2 regions of the Serratia sp. PL7 genome follow, and region 1 is predicted to be linked to the other one. Evidence: riboswitches for the same ligand, from Rfam matches in the RefSeq annotation. Region 1 holds a riboswitch; the other holds the start of a gene.
The links. Region 1 has a riboswitch for magnesium ahead of mgtS (protein MgtS). Riboswitches for the same ligand answer to the same signal wherever they lie in the genome.
Positions count from the first base shown of each region.

Region 1 (7,371 bases):
AAGCTCAGGTTATCGCTGTGGGTGATGAAATGCCCGCGTCGCATGCGGTGTAGCGCAATGCTCATATACACCAGAAAGTATTCTTTGCTGTTATAGCCCAGCGTGATCCGCTGGCTCAGCCGCCGTTGGTACAGTTCGGCGGCGGCGCTGATTTCCTGTTGGCACACCTTTAAGAACTGCGTGGCAATGGAACGGTTAATCGGCTCGTTGGCTTTGTGCGGCACCAGCAGGTGATCTTCGCCGATCTCGATGGTTTTCAGGATCGTCAGGCAAATAGCGATGCGTAGCAGGATCTCGTCACCATCCATCCGCGAACCCTGTTTGGGAATGGCGGTGATGGAGAGATGATTGGCCTGTAAAAATGCCGACAGCGCCTGGTTATCGTTTTTGAGCGTGGTTGGGCTGACGTTAAACTTGCGGTAATACTCGCTTTTGTTTACTACGTCCTGCAGGCAGAGCGCCACGCTGAGATCTTTAATGCGTTCATCGGCGGTGGTGATGTAGCGGTTAAACGGGATCTGTTCCAGAAAGGCGATATATTCCCGGTAGCCGATTGCCGTGACAATCCACTGCCCATCGATATGCAGGTGGTAATCTGGTTCCAGGAACTCGTTGATCTCCTTCATGGAGCGCTTCAGCGTCGACGTGGTTTTACCAAACCTGGAGGTGACATCCTCGATTAACACCGGGCTGTGTTCCTGAATATATTTCAACAATGACAGGTCAAAACTGTTCACCAAGGCATCTCAACGTCTGGTCTGGAGTCGGATAGTTGAGAGTATAGAAAATGGTGGTTTTTGTCTGTGAGCCAGGTGGGATCGATGAATGGCCTTGGTTATAAAAAGGCAAAGCATGGGCTAATTGAATTAGCCCATGCTGCGTTCTGGCAAATCATTCCGCTGTGAGGGATCACAGCGGTTCAACATGCCCAACCACCCGCGATACCATCGGGAATTGCATTCTCAATTGCCGTTCAATATGGTCCACCGCATCGTGCACCGCAGAAATCGACAAGGCCGGAAGGGCCCGACAGTGAAAATTCACAATCACGCCCTGTGGCGTTTCTCGCGCCCGGATATCATGGATGTCTTGCACCAATCCGCTGTTTTGCGCTGAAACCGTCAATGCTTGTTCAATCTTCGCCAGTTCGCCGTGTTCCACATCCTGGCTAGCCAGCCAATCCAGCATCTGGGGCTCCAGGTGGGTTTCGATCTCCGTATTTTCGCCCAACGTCTGGCGTAGAGCCTCCTCCACCTCGCTGGCAATATCATGCGCCTGCTCTACGCTGGCATTGGCCGGAACCAACAGATCCATACCGATGGCCACTCGGTCTGCCAATTGTTGTAGCGAAAGGCTCTGCACCACGGCCCCATGGTTGGCGGCCAGCATGCGAATACGGGTTGCCAGATCTTCATCACTTCTGGCTTGAGGGATGGCAATCACCCTCACTTCCGAGTTGGCGTATTGCTGTTCAAGTTTGGCGGTAACGGTCTGCTTCAACTCCTTGATCCGCTCAAGCGGTAGCGTCCGGCATACCCCGACGCTTACCTCGATAAACAGCGTGGCTCCGCCACTGCGCAGGCGAATATTCTCCGTAGACAACACCGCTGGGAAATCGTTAAGCAGGGTAGCGATATCTTCCCGCGTGCCAGCCGGTGCAGTATCAATCAGGGAATCAAAGGAGCGTTTCCCTAGCTTCAAGGCGGCAGTCAGGATAAAGCAGGCGACGATCAGGGCTGCCAGCGCATCCGCACGGGCAAAACCAAATAGCACAAAAACCATGCCCAACAGCACCACGCCAGAAGACAACATATCGGAGAAGAAATGCAGAGCATCGGCCTCCAGAGCCGCGCTGTTGGTGGCCTTGGCCACGCGGTTTAAGGCCCGGACACGGAAGAAGTCAACCACAATGGACACCAGCAGTACCGCAATCACTACCGGTGCAGCCACAATCTGGTTTGCCTCACCTATCAGGCTGCGCACTGCTTCAAAGATGATCCAACCCCCGGCCGCCAACAAAAGGAGTACCTCAAACAGTGCAGCCAGATTCTCGACTTTGCCATGACCAAAGTGATGGTCATCATCAGCAGGTTTATCGCTGACTCTCACCGCCCACCAGGTGATGCTGGTGGCAATAAAATCGGTAAATGAGTGAATGCCTTCGGATATCAGGCCAATACTGCCGGTAAATATACCTGCGATAAATTTACCTAACGCCAACAATCCGCTGATAATCATCGAGTTTCGGGCGACGGCCTGTTTTTGATTTTGCATAGCACAGCTCATAGTTGAATTAAAAAAATCAGCGTTTGGTTTTTACGGAACATTGCCAGACAAAAGCGACGAGCAGGAAGCTTGCGGTAGCTGTCAGCAATAAACAGGAAAGAAATGCAGTTTGACCGGTGGAATGTAAATAAATCTCATTAATACCTGCCGAGATCATAAAAATAGCGTACAGCAACCCAAGAATAAAAATCATCATCATTATCACGCGCGGTAAATACCGTCAGTTTATTGCGGTTATTCATCCTCCCCGCAATGATTGATGAGGCTACGGGGAGGATGATGCTAGGCGGATCTTTTTCGTTCATTAGTCATCCCATTTGGTGCTCAGATAGGCTGCGATCAGTCCCATTGAGCTGATGAAAAACAAAAACCCCATAAAAAACATCATATTTCCCATAATATTATCCTCGGTTAACTGTAATCGATAACGACCTCTGTGGTTAAAAGTAAGTGTGCAACGTAGTCTCTGGCTTCATTCACCGTCAGGGTATCTGCGGCGGTGAAAAAGTCAGCGTTCAAAGAGTTAGCAATGGCTGGCCCGCCTGTGCTGCTGGCGCGGTAGCGGTCATTGCCGAGGAGTCTGGAAGTCATTGACCCTATTGCTGTTTAAACTTCAACAGTGCATCGCATAGGGGAGTAAACCAAAGAGGGGAGTGCAGAAAGCCTATCTCCGCGTCCAGGTTTTAGCACTATACAACGTATCTGAAAAATTTCAGAAGTTACCTTGGGCTGAACCTTAATCCGATAAAGCCTGTCTTAACCTTGGGCATCTCTCGATGTCGTCAGATCAGTAACCTGTGTTTGTATAGGAGCCTCGCCAAACGAGATACTGCATATAACTACGCGGTGATTATAGGCGTGCAGGGAGCGATAGTGCTCGAAAATCGGCACCTCGTTGAGGTGATATTTAAGAAGTTATATTTAAACGAACGAATTATCTTAATGAACGTTAATTTTGCAGTGATATAAACACTAAGGCGGGGATATTCATTTGCCTAAATCAGCATTTATAAGCTGAATAAAAGCAAAAACCGACCTTTTACAGTCGGTTTTACAGTTAGGAATGCACCATTACCGCATAGTCACGAACTCTTCCGCGGCGGTTGGGTGGATCGCCACGGTGTTGTCGAAGTCTTTCTTGGTCGCGCCCATCTTGATTGCCACGGCAAAGCCCTGCAGGATTTCATCCATGCCAAAGCCAATCCCGTGCAGGCCAACGATCTTCTCTTCTTCACCCACGCATACCAGCTTCATGCGGCACGGCTGGCGATGCTGAGTCACGGCGCTGTACATGGCGGTGAAGGAGGATTTATAAACCTTCACCTTATCCTCGCCAAACTGCTCTTTCGCCTGCGGTTCGGTCAGGCCAATGGTGCCAATTGGCGGGTGGCTGAACACCACGGTGGCGATGTTGCTATAGTCCAGATGTTCGTCCGGCTTGTTGTTGAACAGGCGCTCGGACAGGCGGCGGCCAGCGGCAACGGCAACCGGGGTCAGCTCAACCGCACCGGTGTTGTCACCTACTGCGTAGATGCCTTTCACGTTGGTGTTCTGGAATTTGTCGACCTCGATGTAACCTTTGGCATTGGTTTTCACGCCGGTGACCGCCAGGTTCAGATTGTCGGTCGCTGGTTCGCGGCCGATGGCCCAGACCAGGCTGTCCACGGTGAACTCTTTGCCGTTTTCCAACGCCAGCGTCAGGCTGCCGTCGGCGTTTTTAACGATGGATTTTGGAATGGATTCGGTGTGCAGGGTTGGCCCTTCGGTGTTCATCACCTCAACCAGGGTTTCTACAATCATCGGATCGAAGGTACGCAGCGGGGCGTGTTTACGCACGAACAGATGCGTTTCCGCTCCCAGCGCGTTCATTACGCCGGCAATTTCTACCGCGATGTAGCCAGCACCCACCACTGCCACGCGTTTTGGCATGGCATCCAGCTCAAAGAAGCCGTCGGAGTCGATGCCGTATTCGGCACCAGGGATCGACGGATGGCTCGGGCGGCCACCGGTAGCGATCAGAATATGGTCTGCGGTGATTTTCTCGCCGTTAACTTCTACGGTATGCGCGTCAATAAAACGGGCAAAACCTTTGATCACGTCGACCTTGTTTTTGCCCAGCACGTTGTCGTAGGAAGTATGAATACGATCGATGTAGGCAGTGCGGTTGGCGATCAGGCGTTTCCAGTCAAAGGCGTTGACGGTGGTATCGAAGCCGTAATCCGGGCCGTACTGGTGGATGGCCTCGGCGATTTGCGCCGCATGCCACATGACTTTTTTCGGGACACAACCCACGTTAACGCAGGTGCCGCCAAGTTCTTTGGCTTCAATCAGTGCGCATTTCTGGCCATACATGGCTGCCCGGTTGATCGATGCGATACCGCCGCTACCGCCGCCAATTGCTAGATAATCGTAATGTTTCGTCATCTGGGTTTTCCATGAGTTGTGTGATTCGAGAAGGGTAAGAGTTTAACGCCTGACTGGGGGTTGTCGCAAAGATTGCGTCGATGGCTGTAATAGGCAGAGGCTTGATCCTCTGCCCGGTTGATTTTACACGATAACCAGTTCGGGTTTTGCCCGATCGAGCGCTTGGCGATCGGCACTGCTGATGCCGGTATCGGTAATGATCATGTCAATCTGGCTCATCGACAGCACCAGGTTGAAACCCCTGCGGCCGAACTTGGTGGAATCGACCACCGCGACCACGCGCTTGGCTGCCTGAGCCATCACGCCGCTGATCGAGTAGCCTTCATTAAAGGTGGTGATGCCGTTGGTGGCATCCAACCCGTCGGCCCCGACGAACATCACGTCACCGGCAATGCCCTGTAGGGAGAGCTCCGCGATGGAGCCGTGCATGGAGCGCGTTTTGTGGCGCAGCGTGCCGCCACACAGCACCAGCGTGATGTCTTTATTGTCGGAAAGCGCAAAGGCGGCGGGCAGGTTATTGGTGATCACCGTGATATTGCCCATCTTCACCAGCTCTTCGGCGATCAGCATGGTGGTGCTGCCGCTGTCGAGGATCACCGTATCGCCGGGGTTGACCATCGCTGCTGCCTTTAAGGCAATGCGCTTTTTCGGGTCTTTAGCCAGCTGGTAGCGTTCCTCCAGGATGACCTCACCGGTGGTTTTCGGCACCTCGGCCTCCTGCTCCAACTGGCTGCCCGGCCTGGCTGCACCGCCGTGGAAGCGGATCAGCAGGCCTTTTTCTTCCAGCAGGCGCAGGTCAGCGCGGATGGTAACCTCAGAAATTCCGAAGGAATTCGAAAGATCGCTAACCAAGATGCTGCCGTTCTGCTGAACCAGGTCGACAATTTTATTTCGTCTTTCAAAAGAGTTCATCATCCTGACCTATCGAAATGTTTTGCTTTTATTTTATGCGAAAGGGATATGAAAGGGGAGCATAAAGATCAAGGAGATGGGATTTGAGGCAAAATAATGGCTGCACCCGTGCAGCCATTGGCTAAATATCACCCTTCGCCAAGCTTGAGCATGATTTTCCCCTGCATCGGCTTACCGGCCAGGGCTGCAACGCTGGCGGCGTATTGCTGCGGGCGATCGATGCTGGCAATCAACGGCTCCAGAGCCAGATCCGCCGATTGGAACAGCTTCATGGCCTGTTGCCATTCTTCCCCTGGCCACGGGGCCGAATAGTTCATCCAACTGCCCAGCAGCGTCAGTTCCTTGCGCAGGATCTGGCTGAAGGTGCTGTAAGACAGATGGAGGTCCTTATGGAGCGTCCCCACCAGCGCGATTTGTGCCCGTGGCCCGGCGATATCCAGCGCCAGTCCGACCGTTTGTGGCGTGCCAGCGGTTTCCAGAATCAACTGATCAAAGCGCCTTTCCTGTAAGCGTTCGGCTATCTCGGAGGGGCTAAGCTCCGCGCTGTTAAACGCGTTTTCTGCACCGATCTGCCGTGCCAGCTTGAGCCGGTCGTCATTGATATCGATCGCCGTGACGCTGCGTGCGCCCATCGCGCGGGCACATTGGATCGCCAGTTGGCCGATGGTGCCGGCACCAATGATGATCACCTCTTTGCCTTGGCAGCCCCCAGCCAACTGAATGGCATGCAGGCCGACGGTGATGGGCTCAATAAATGCCCCCTGCAATAAACTGACGTTGGCAGGCAATTTCACCAGATTGGCGCGTTTGACTACGATAAACTCGGCGTTGCCACCGTGGCTGCGTGAACCGACGAACTGGTAATGCTTGCACAGCGAATAGTAATGGCGCTGGCATTCCGGGCAGTTAAAGCACGGTAACAAAGGGACGCAGGCCACGGCATCATGCTGTTGCAGATCGGTAACCCGCTCGCCACAGGCCACGACCCGGCCACTGAACTCATGCCCCAGGGTAATCGGGTAGAAATGCGCGCCTTTGGCGAAGATGCGGGGGATATCCGAACCGCATAGCCCGGAATACGCCACCCGAACCAACACCTCATCGGCGGCCTCAATAGCAGGAGCGGGGCGTTCTTCAACGCGCACTTCTCCCTCCGTGTGGATCACGACTGATTGCATAGCTTGAACTCCGTAGAGAATAGATTGGGGGAGGCGGGCTCCCCCGAAGGATTAGGACATGGCGTTGAGGCTTTGGTTGGCCTGTTGCTTGGCGGTGGCTTCAGCCTGGGCAAATTGACGGGCACGGCGCCAGGTGAGGAACACCCCAATGGCGTAAATGACGCCGATAACGACCAGACCCACCACGTTTTGCCAGGTGAGCAGTTGGATCAGCAGGTAGGTGATCGGTGAGCCGCCTTGGTCCATCGAGGCCACCACGCCGCCCGCTTTCAGCGCACCAGCATTGGCAGCCAATTGGGTATGCAGCCCGATGGTTTGGGTGGCGATCCACAACGTGATGCTCATGATGATAAAACCCGAGATCAGCGTGCGGAACAGGTTGCCCTGATGCACCGCCACGGCGAGGGCCACAAAGAAGCCGATGGTTGCCAGATCGCCAAACGGCAGCACCTGGTTACCTGGGACGATCACGGCGATCAGAATGGTCAGCGGGATAAAGATCAGGCTGGCGGAGACCACGGCGGTATGGCCCAGCAGCAGCGCCGGGTCGAGGCCGATAAGGAACTCCTGG
Region 1 is NZ_CAMFLB010000014.1:43,664-51,034, forward strand. It holds gene N6G83_RS35645 (hypothetical protein) at 1-737, opposite strand, end outside; gene N6G83_RS35650 (cation-efflux pump) at 910-2,274, opposite strand; gene N6G83_RS35655 (hypothetical protein) at 2,424-2,591, opposite strand; gene mgtS (protein MgtS) at 2,591-2,683, opposite strand; M-box (ykoK) riboswitch at 2,948-3,119, opposite strand; gene gorA (glutathione-disulfide reductase) at 3,358-4,710, opposite strand; gene N6G83_RS35670 (DeoR/GlpR family DNA-binding transcription regulator) at 4,834-5,622, opposite strand; gene gatD (galactitol-1-phosphate 5-dehydrogenase) at 5,751-6,800, opposite strand; gene N6G83_RS35680 (galactitol-specific PTS transporter subunit IIC) at 6,852-7,371, opposite strand, start outside.

Region 2 (7,371 bases), on a different contig from region 1:
GCGGCAATGCCGGTCTCCGCGTTTATCCTCGTGTTCTTTATCGTTCCGTCACCAGTACTCCTTTGATAATGAAAGAAATTCAACACCGCTTTTGGTTATGACTCATAGCGATTAATGATTTAATTTATTCCACTGCCTCATTGCATATTGAACGCGATAAAACACTCATCAGGGATATCGACGTGAAATATTCATTCAATAGCAAGAAATTGGCTGGTTTAATCATCCTGGCTTTTAACGCGACGGTCGCACAGGCGGCCGAGGTGCCGGCGGGCGCTAAACTGGCGGCGGCGCAAGAACTGGTGCGCGCCAACGGGTATGAACCGGCGACGCTGGATCCAAACCTGGCCGAGAGCAATGTGGAGTTCTACATCTTCAACGATCTGTTCGAAGGCTTGCTGCGCGTCGGAAAAGACGGCGAAGTGATCCCGGCGCTGGCACAGAAGTGGGAGCACCAGGGCAACGTCTGGACTTTCCATCTGCGGCCGCAGGCCACGTGGTCGAACGGCGATCCGGTCACCGCCGACGATTTCGTCTACAGTTGGCAGCGCCTCACCGATCCGAAAACCGCGTCGCCGTACGGCAGCTATCTGGCTTCGGCCTACGTGCTGAACGCGGCGGCGATCAACGCCGGCAGCAAGCCGCCGAGCGAGCTGGGCGTCAAGGCGCTAGATGCGCACACCCTGCAGGTGACGCTGTCGGAGCCCAACTCCTATCTGCTCAAACAACTGGTGCATTTTCCGGTCTTGCCGGTTAACCGCAAGGTGGTGGAGCAGTACGGCAAAAACTGGACTCAACCGGCGCATTTTGTCGGCAACGGCGCGTTCCGCCTCAGCCAGTGGGTGGTGAACGAAAAGGTGGTGGTGGAACGCAATCCGCAGTATTGGGATAACGCCAACACCGTGCTCAACAAGGTGACGTTCTTGCCGATACAGGGATTCCCGGAAGTGGCGCGTTTTCGCGCCGGCGAGGTGGAATTGGGGTATACCACGCCGCCGGAGCTGTATCAGCAGCTGAAAAAAACGCTCGGTGAGCAACAGCTGGTGACCTATCCGCTGCTCTCCACCAGCTATTTCGCCTTCAACAACCGCCAGGCGCCGTTCAACGACGTGCGGGTGCGTCAGGCGCTGAATCTGGCGCTGGATAAAGAGATCATCGCCGGCAAGGTGCTGGGATATGGCCAGCAGCCGGCCTGGACCTTTACCCCAACGGGGGCGGGCGGCTATCGCCTGCAGCCCGGTGCCGCGGCCGGCTGGACGCCGGAACAACGGCACGCCCAGGCGAAGCAACTGCTGGCGCAGGCCGGTTTCAACGCCGAGCATCCGCTGCGCTTTACCGTGCTGTACAGTAACGACGCCACCATCAAGAAGATCGTCATCGCCGCCGCCGCCATGTGGAAAAAGAACCTCGGGGTAGAGGCCACCTTGCAAAGCCAGGAGCGTAAAGTGACGCTGGATAATATCAACCGCGGGCAGTACGGCGTGGCCTTTACTCGATGGCTGGCGGATTACAACGATCCGTCTACTTTCCTGAACGTGTTCCGTTCCGACAGCAGCGAAAACAGCCCCAAATACCGCAATCCGGAGTACGATCGCATTCTGCATCAGGCGACGGCGGCGCCGACACCGCAGCAGGTGCAGCAGTATTTCCAGCAGGCCGAGGCGGTGCTGGCCGTCGATACGCCGGTCGCGCCGGTGTACTACGAAGCCAACGCCACGCTGGTCAAACCTTACGTGAAGGGGATCGACTTTACCCGTCAGGGCGCACTATACGATAAAAACGTCTACATTCTCGCGCACTGAGAAATAAAAAAACGGCTGATTTATATCAGCCGTTTTTATAGATTCACATTTAATAAAATTATCCTAAATACTCCATAAACGACGGGCAATCTTTTCTTCCCGCCGGATAAAACAACGCCTATACTGCGCCGGTAGTTTATATGCAGTATCTCGTTTGGCGAGGCTCCTATACAAACACAGGTTACTGATCTGACGACATCGAGAGATGCCCAAGGTTAAGACAGGCTTTATCGGATTAAGGTTCAGCCCAAAGTAACTTCCGAGCAACAATTCGGATACGTTGTATAGTGCTAAAACCTGGACGCGGAGATAGGCAGTCTGCACTCCCTCTGTGGTTACGCCCCTATGCGATTCGCTGTTGAAGTTCACAACAGAAATAGGGACTGACAAAATGATCAAGTCACATCAATACTCTTCTTCTCCGGCGCTGCGCGCGACTGAAACTCTCGATGAAACTTCAGTTGCCGGTTATATGAACGCCGATTTTATTACCGTTCCCGCGACGATGACGGTCACGCATGCCCGGGAATATTTACTTTCGCAGCTAAAAACGGACGAAATTCCCACCCGGGTCTTTATTACCGCGGACGACTATCATTTGCGCGGCACGCTGTCGGTGAAAAAACTGCTGCAGTGCGACGATGAGGATAAAGCGGTCGGCGTAATGATGGATTACAGCTATTTCCAGGTTTCACCCGACGACGATCGCAACGACGTGGCGCATCTGCTCGGCAAAGGCGGTTTGGACGTGGTGCCGGTCGTGGCGAACAACACGCTGGTCGGCGTGCTGGGCGAGCGCGAGATCGCTCGGCTGGTCGAAGATGAAAACACCGAAGACGCGCAGCGTCAGGGCGCGAGCCTGCCGCTGGACAAGCCTTATCTGGAGACCAGCCCGTGGGCGCTGTGGCGCAAACGCTCGGTGTGGCTGCTGATGTTGTTCGTGGCCGAAGCTTACACCGGCAACGTGCTGAAAGCGTTTGAAGATCAGCTCGAAGCGGCGATTGCGCTGGCGTTCTTCATCCCGTTGCTGATCGGCACCGGCGGCAACAGCGGCACCCAGATCACCTCGACGCTGGTGCGTGCTATGGCGCTGGGCGAGGTCAGCCTGCGCAATCTGGGCGCGGTGATCCGCAAAGAGGTCACGACCTCGCTGCTGATCGCCGTCACCATCGGTCTGGCGGCCTGGGTGCGCGCCTGGATCATGGGCGTCGGCATGGAGGTGACGCTGGTGGTCAGCCTGTCGCTGGTGGCGATCACCGTATGGAGCGCCATTGTTTCGTCGATCATCCCGATGCTGCTGAAACGGCTCGGTATCGATCCAGCGGTGGTGTCGGCGCCGTTTATCGCCACCTTTATCGACGGCACCGGCCTGATTATTTATTTCAAAATCGCCCAGCACGTCCTGGGAATTTAAACGGGTCCCGCGCTTGAAAGCGCGGGAATGTTGCCAAAAAGAGGAGGACGTTAAAAAACCATGGATACCGACCAACCCCGATATTTAACGCAAGGGGCTTTTATCGATAACATTTAACCTGAGGACAAAATAATGGGAAACATGACTATTTTTATGGGATTCCTGGCAATGATCAGCTCGCTGGGCCTGTTGGCGGCCTATATGAGCACCAAATGGGATGATTGATGAACGCTAAAGATCCGCCTAGATGCATCCTCCCCGTAACCGCTATTTATTATGGGGAGGATTTAGTGGCGCGCTGAACGCGCGGCCTGATACGGGAGTTGATAATAATGACGATTCTTATTTTGGGATTGCTCTACGCCATTTTAATGATCTCGGTGGGCGTTAATGAGATTTATTTTTATTCCACCGGAAAATCCAATTTTCTTACTAGCCTCATGCTGACATTCTCTGGCAGTATGCTGCTGATCGCCTTTGTCTGGCAATTATCCGCTAAAGTAAAAAAATAAATCACCGTCTGAATGTGAGCAGCATCATGCAGAATGAAAAACAGGCCGTGGCCAGAAACTCGATGATTGCCAGCGGGGTGCTGGCCACGGGCAAATTCGTCGCCGGCATTTTTACCGGCAGTATTGGCCTGATATCCGAAGGGATCCACTCTTTCACCGATTTTATCGCCACCAGCATCACCTGGCTGGCGGTGCGCATCAGCGATAAACCCGCCGATGACGATCACCACTTCGGCCACGGCAAAGTGGAAAACCTGGCGGCGCTGTTCGAAGTGCTGTTGTTGCTGGGCGCCGCCGGTTGGATTGTCTATGAGGCGGGCAGCAGCCTGCTCGGGCAACCGCATGAGATCGTCGCGGCGCCGGTGGTGATCGCGGTGTTGCTGATCTCCATCTGCGTCGATTTCTTCCGCGTGCGGGCGCTCAACCGCGTCGCCAAAGCCACCGACAGCGCGGCGCTGGAGGCGGATGCGCTGCATTTCTTCTCCGACATGCTTTCATCCGGCGTGGTGCTGCTGGGCATGGTGTTTGTGCTGCTAGGCTTTGGCCGTGCGGACGCCATCGCCGCGCTGATCGTCGCCGGTTTTATCTTTGTCGCCGCAATCAAGCTCGGTAAACGCTCCTTCGACTCGTTGATGGATACTGCGCCCGCCGGAGCCACCGAAGCGATTCGCGCCACGCTGGACAGCTTTCCGGCGGTGCTGGCCTGCGACAGCGTGCGCATTCGCAACGCCGGCGCCGTAATGTTTGTCGAGATCACGGTGGCGGTGTGCCGCACCTTGCCGCTGGAGCGCATCGATACGTTGAAGCGAGAAATCATCGAACGGCTGCGGGAGCAGTACGCCAGGGCGGAATTCACCGTCATCGCGGTGCCGCAGACCCGCAGCGACGAAGACATGGCGACGCGCATTCGGGCGATTGCCGCCAACCACGGCGCGCAGGTGCAGAATGTGACCTTGCAGCAGTTGCCGACGCGTATGGCGATCGGCATGGATTTGGCGGTGCCGGCCCACGTCAGCGTGGCGCAGGCGCATGACATCGCCACGGAAATAGAAGGGATCCTGCGCCAGGCGATCGGCGAAGACACTGAAATAGAGACGCACCTGGAGCCGCAGACGCCGCACTGGCTGACCAGCGAGGATGTCGATGCGGTGGAGCTGGCCGCTATTCGCCGTATCCTGCAATCGGCGCTGGAGCAGGGGGAGAATGTGCAAGACGTACACAACATCCGTGCGCGCAAGACCGACGGCGGCATCATCGTCAACTTCCACTGCCGCGTGTCGCCGGCGGTAACCATCGCCGCCGCGCACGATGCGGTCGATCGGGTCGAGCGGCGGCTGCGCGCGCTTTATCCGGCCATCACGCGCGCGATAGGGCACGTCGAGCCGATCAAGCCCGGCATTTGAATCAGCTCGGCCAACTGCGGATAGAGCACCGCGTTGGCCAGCAGCAGCGGGTTGCCGCGCCGCAGCCCGTTGTTGTGCATAAAGTCATTCGCCACGCCGCCGGCTTCGCGCGTCAGCACCAGTCCAGGCAGACTGTCCCAGGCATTCATGTGCGGTTCGTAATAGCCCAGCAGCCGTCCGGCGGCCACCTGGGCGGTCATCAACGCGCCGGAGCCGCTGCGCACAAACATTCCTCCCGCCTGCAGCAGGCGACAGAGAAAGCCGCTGAATTCCGCCGCCGAGGCGCGTGGTGATATCCCGACGCCCATCACGCCATCCGCAACGCTGCGCCCGGCATGCACGCCTATCGGTTCCCCGTTGAGGAAGGCGCCGCCGCCGCGGCAGGCGCGGAACATCTCGCGGTGGTTGGGATCGTAGACCACACCGATCGTCGGCTCGCCGTCGATCACCACGCCTATCGCGATACACCAGGTATGCAATCCGTTCAGGAAGCAGGCGGTGCCATCGATAGGATCGACGACCCAAACGCAGGCGGCGTGCTCGCCGCTGCTGCCGCTCTCTTCGCCGAGAAAGCCATCCTGGGGAAACCGGCGATTGATCATGCGGCGGATCAGCGCTTCGACGCGGCGGTCGGCTTCGCTGACCACGTCCTGCAGCCCCTGTTTAAAGTCGACCGCCAGGCTTTGCCGCCGTTGATAAAAACTGAAAGCGAGATCGGCGGCGGCGCGGGCGATCTCACGCGCGAAGCGGTAGCGCGCCTCGATGTCCCGTGGGGAAAGTGAAGTCATGGCAGGCTCGATAGCAAAGAACGAATCGATTTACTCTGCCATAAAAGGATGAAAGTAATGTGTCGCTCAGGGCGGCGGGGATGAAAAGCGCAGCTGCATCATGGCATCGGGGGCCGAAAGTGGTTGAGTCATGGTCCCGGCCGGTATTACCGAGCGCCAAAACGCCAGCCCGCGCGGATTATCCTGGCTGACCGACAGCGACCAACCGCCGGGATGCTGCGCGAACAAGGAATGAGCGGCCCGTTGTCCCAGCCCGTTGCGTCGCCATTCGGGTTTGATGTAGAACTCCGCCATTTCGACGGTGGCGCTATCCAGACGCCTGACCAACGCGAAACCGGCGGTTTGCCGATCGCTCAACATCAAATAAGGGTAGCGGCCGACCTCGCGCCAGTAGAGCGGCAGATAGGGGTAATCTCCATCGGCGCCCAACTCGCGAAGGCAATCGGACAGCATGGCCGCCAGCAGTGGCCGCTGCGCGAGTGAGGCTTGCTCAAGGGAAAATGCCATGTCGCACTCCATCAAAAAACAGGCCGCCGGATGGCGGCCTGTCAAGGTTAGCCCAGATGCAACCGGGCGGTGATGTCGGCAATCTCGCGGCGCCAGCGCGCCTGAAGCTCCGGTTTCTGGTGCTTCGGCTTGCGCGCCTGGTCGGCCTCCAATTTGCTTTCGAGGGCAAACAGGGCGGTCAACAGCGCTTCTTCGCCTTCCAATCGATCGTCCGGCGTCGGGCCATCAGCATTAGCCCTGTCCGCCGTCGGCAGTGCCGGCGCTTCGCCCGCCAGGCGCTGATACACCGGCGCCAGATCGTGCCACTCCTCCAGTTTTTGCTGGTCGATCAGCCAAAAGCGGTTGCAGCTCTGTTCGATCAGCATCCTGTCGTGGGTAACCAGCATGACGGCGCCGGGGAACTGGCGCAGCGTTTCCGCCAGCTCCTCTTTGCCCGCCATGTCCAGGTGGTTGGTGGGCTCGTCCAGCAGCAGCAGCGAATGGTTGGCCAGCGTCAGACCGACGAACAGCAGCCGCGAACGCTCACCACCGCTCAGCGAACGGATCTGCTGATGGTGGCGCAGGTAAGGAAAACCGGCGCCGATCAGCGCCAGTTTCCGCTGTTCCTCGGTCAGCGGTGCAAACTGCGCCAACGCGTCGCTCAACGTGTCTTCATCGCGCAGCTGTTGCAGGCTCTGATCGTAATAGCCGATGCGCACGCGCGGATGGAACAGCGCCGGGCGCTCCGTTTGTTGCTGATACTCACGCCACAACAGGCGCAGCAGCGACGATTTACCGCAGCCGTTGCGCCCGACGATGGCGATGCGATCGCCGCTTTTCACGCGCAGATGTTCGAGGCTGAACAGCACCGGCGCATCCGGCGCCGGGCGCACCGCCCAGTGCGGCAGCGCCAGCAGGCGATCGGCATCCAGCGCTTCTCCCTGCAGCCGCAACCGCCACGGGCTG
Region 2 is NZ_CAMFLB010000001.1:1,127,432-1,134,802, forward strand. It holds gene N6G83_RS05350 (ABC transporter substrate-binding protein) at 183-1,802, shown strand; M-box (ykoK) riboswitch at 1,945-2,118, shown strand; gene N6G83_RS05355 (magnesium transporter) at 2,194-3,216, shown strand; gene mgtS (protein MgtS) at 3,349-3,441, shown strand; gene N6G83_RS05365 (hypothetical protein) at 3,549-3,728, shown strand; gene N6G83_RS05370 (cation diffusion facilitator family transporter) at 3,755-5,131, shown strand; gene N6G83_RS05375 (inositol monophosphatase family protein) at 5,074-5,919, opposite strand; gene N6G83_RS05380 (GNAT family N-acetyltransferase) at 5,986-6,426, opposite strand; gene N6G83_RS05385 (ABC-F family ATP-binding cassette domain-containing protein) at 6,474-7,371, opposite strand, start outside.
Region 2: it holds a riboswitch for magnesium, as region 1 does, so the genes downstream of both, N6G83_RS05355 (magnesium transporter) here and mgtS (protein MgtS) in region 1, are expected to answer to the same signal.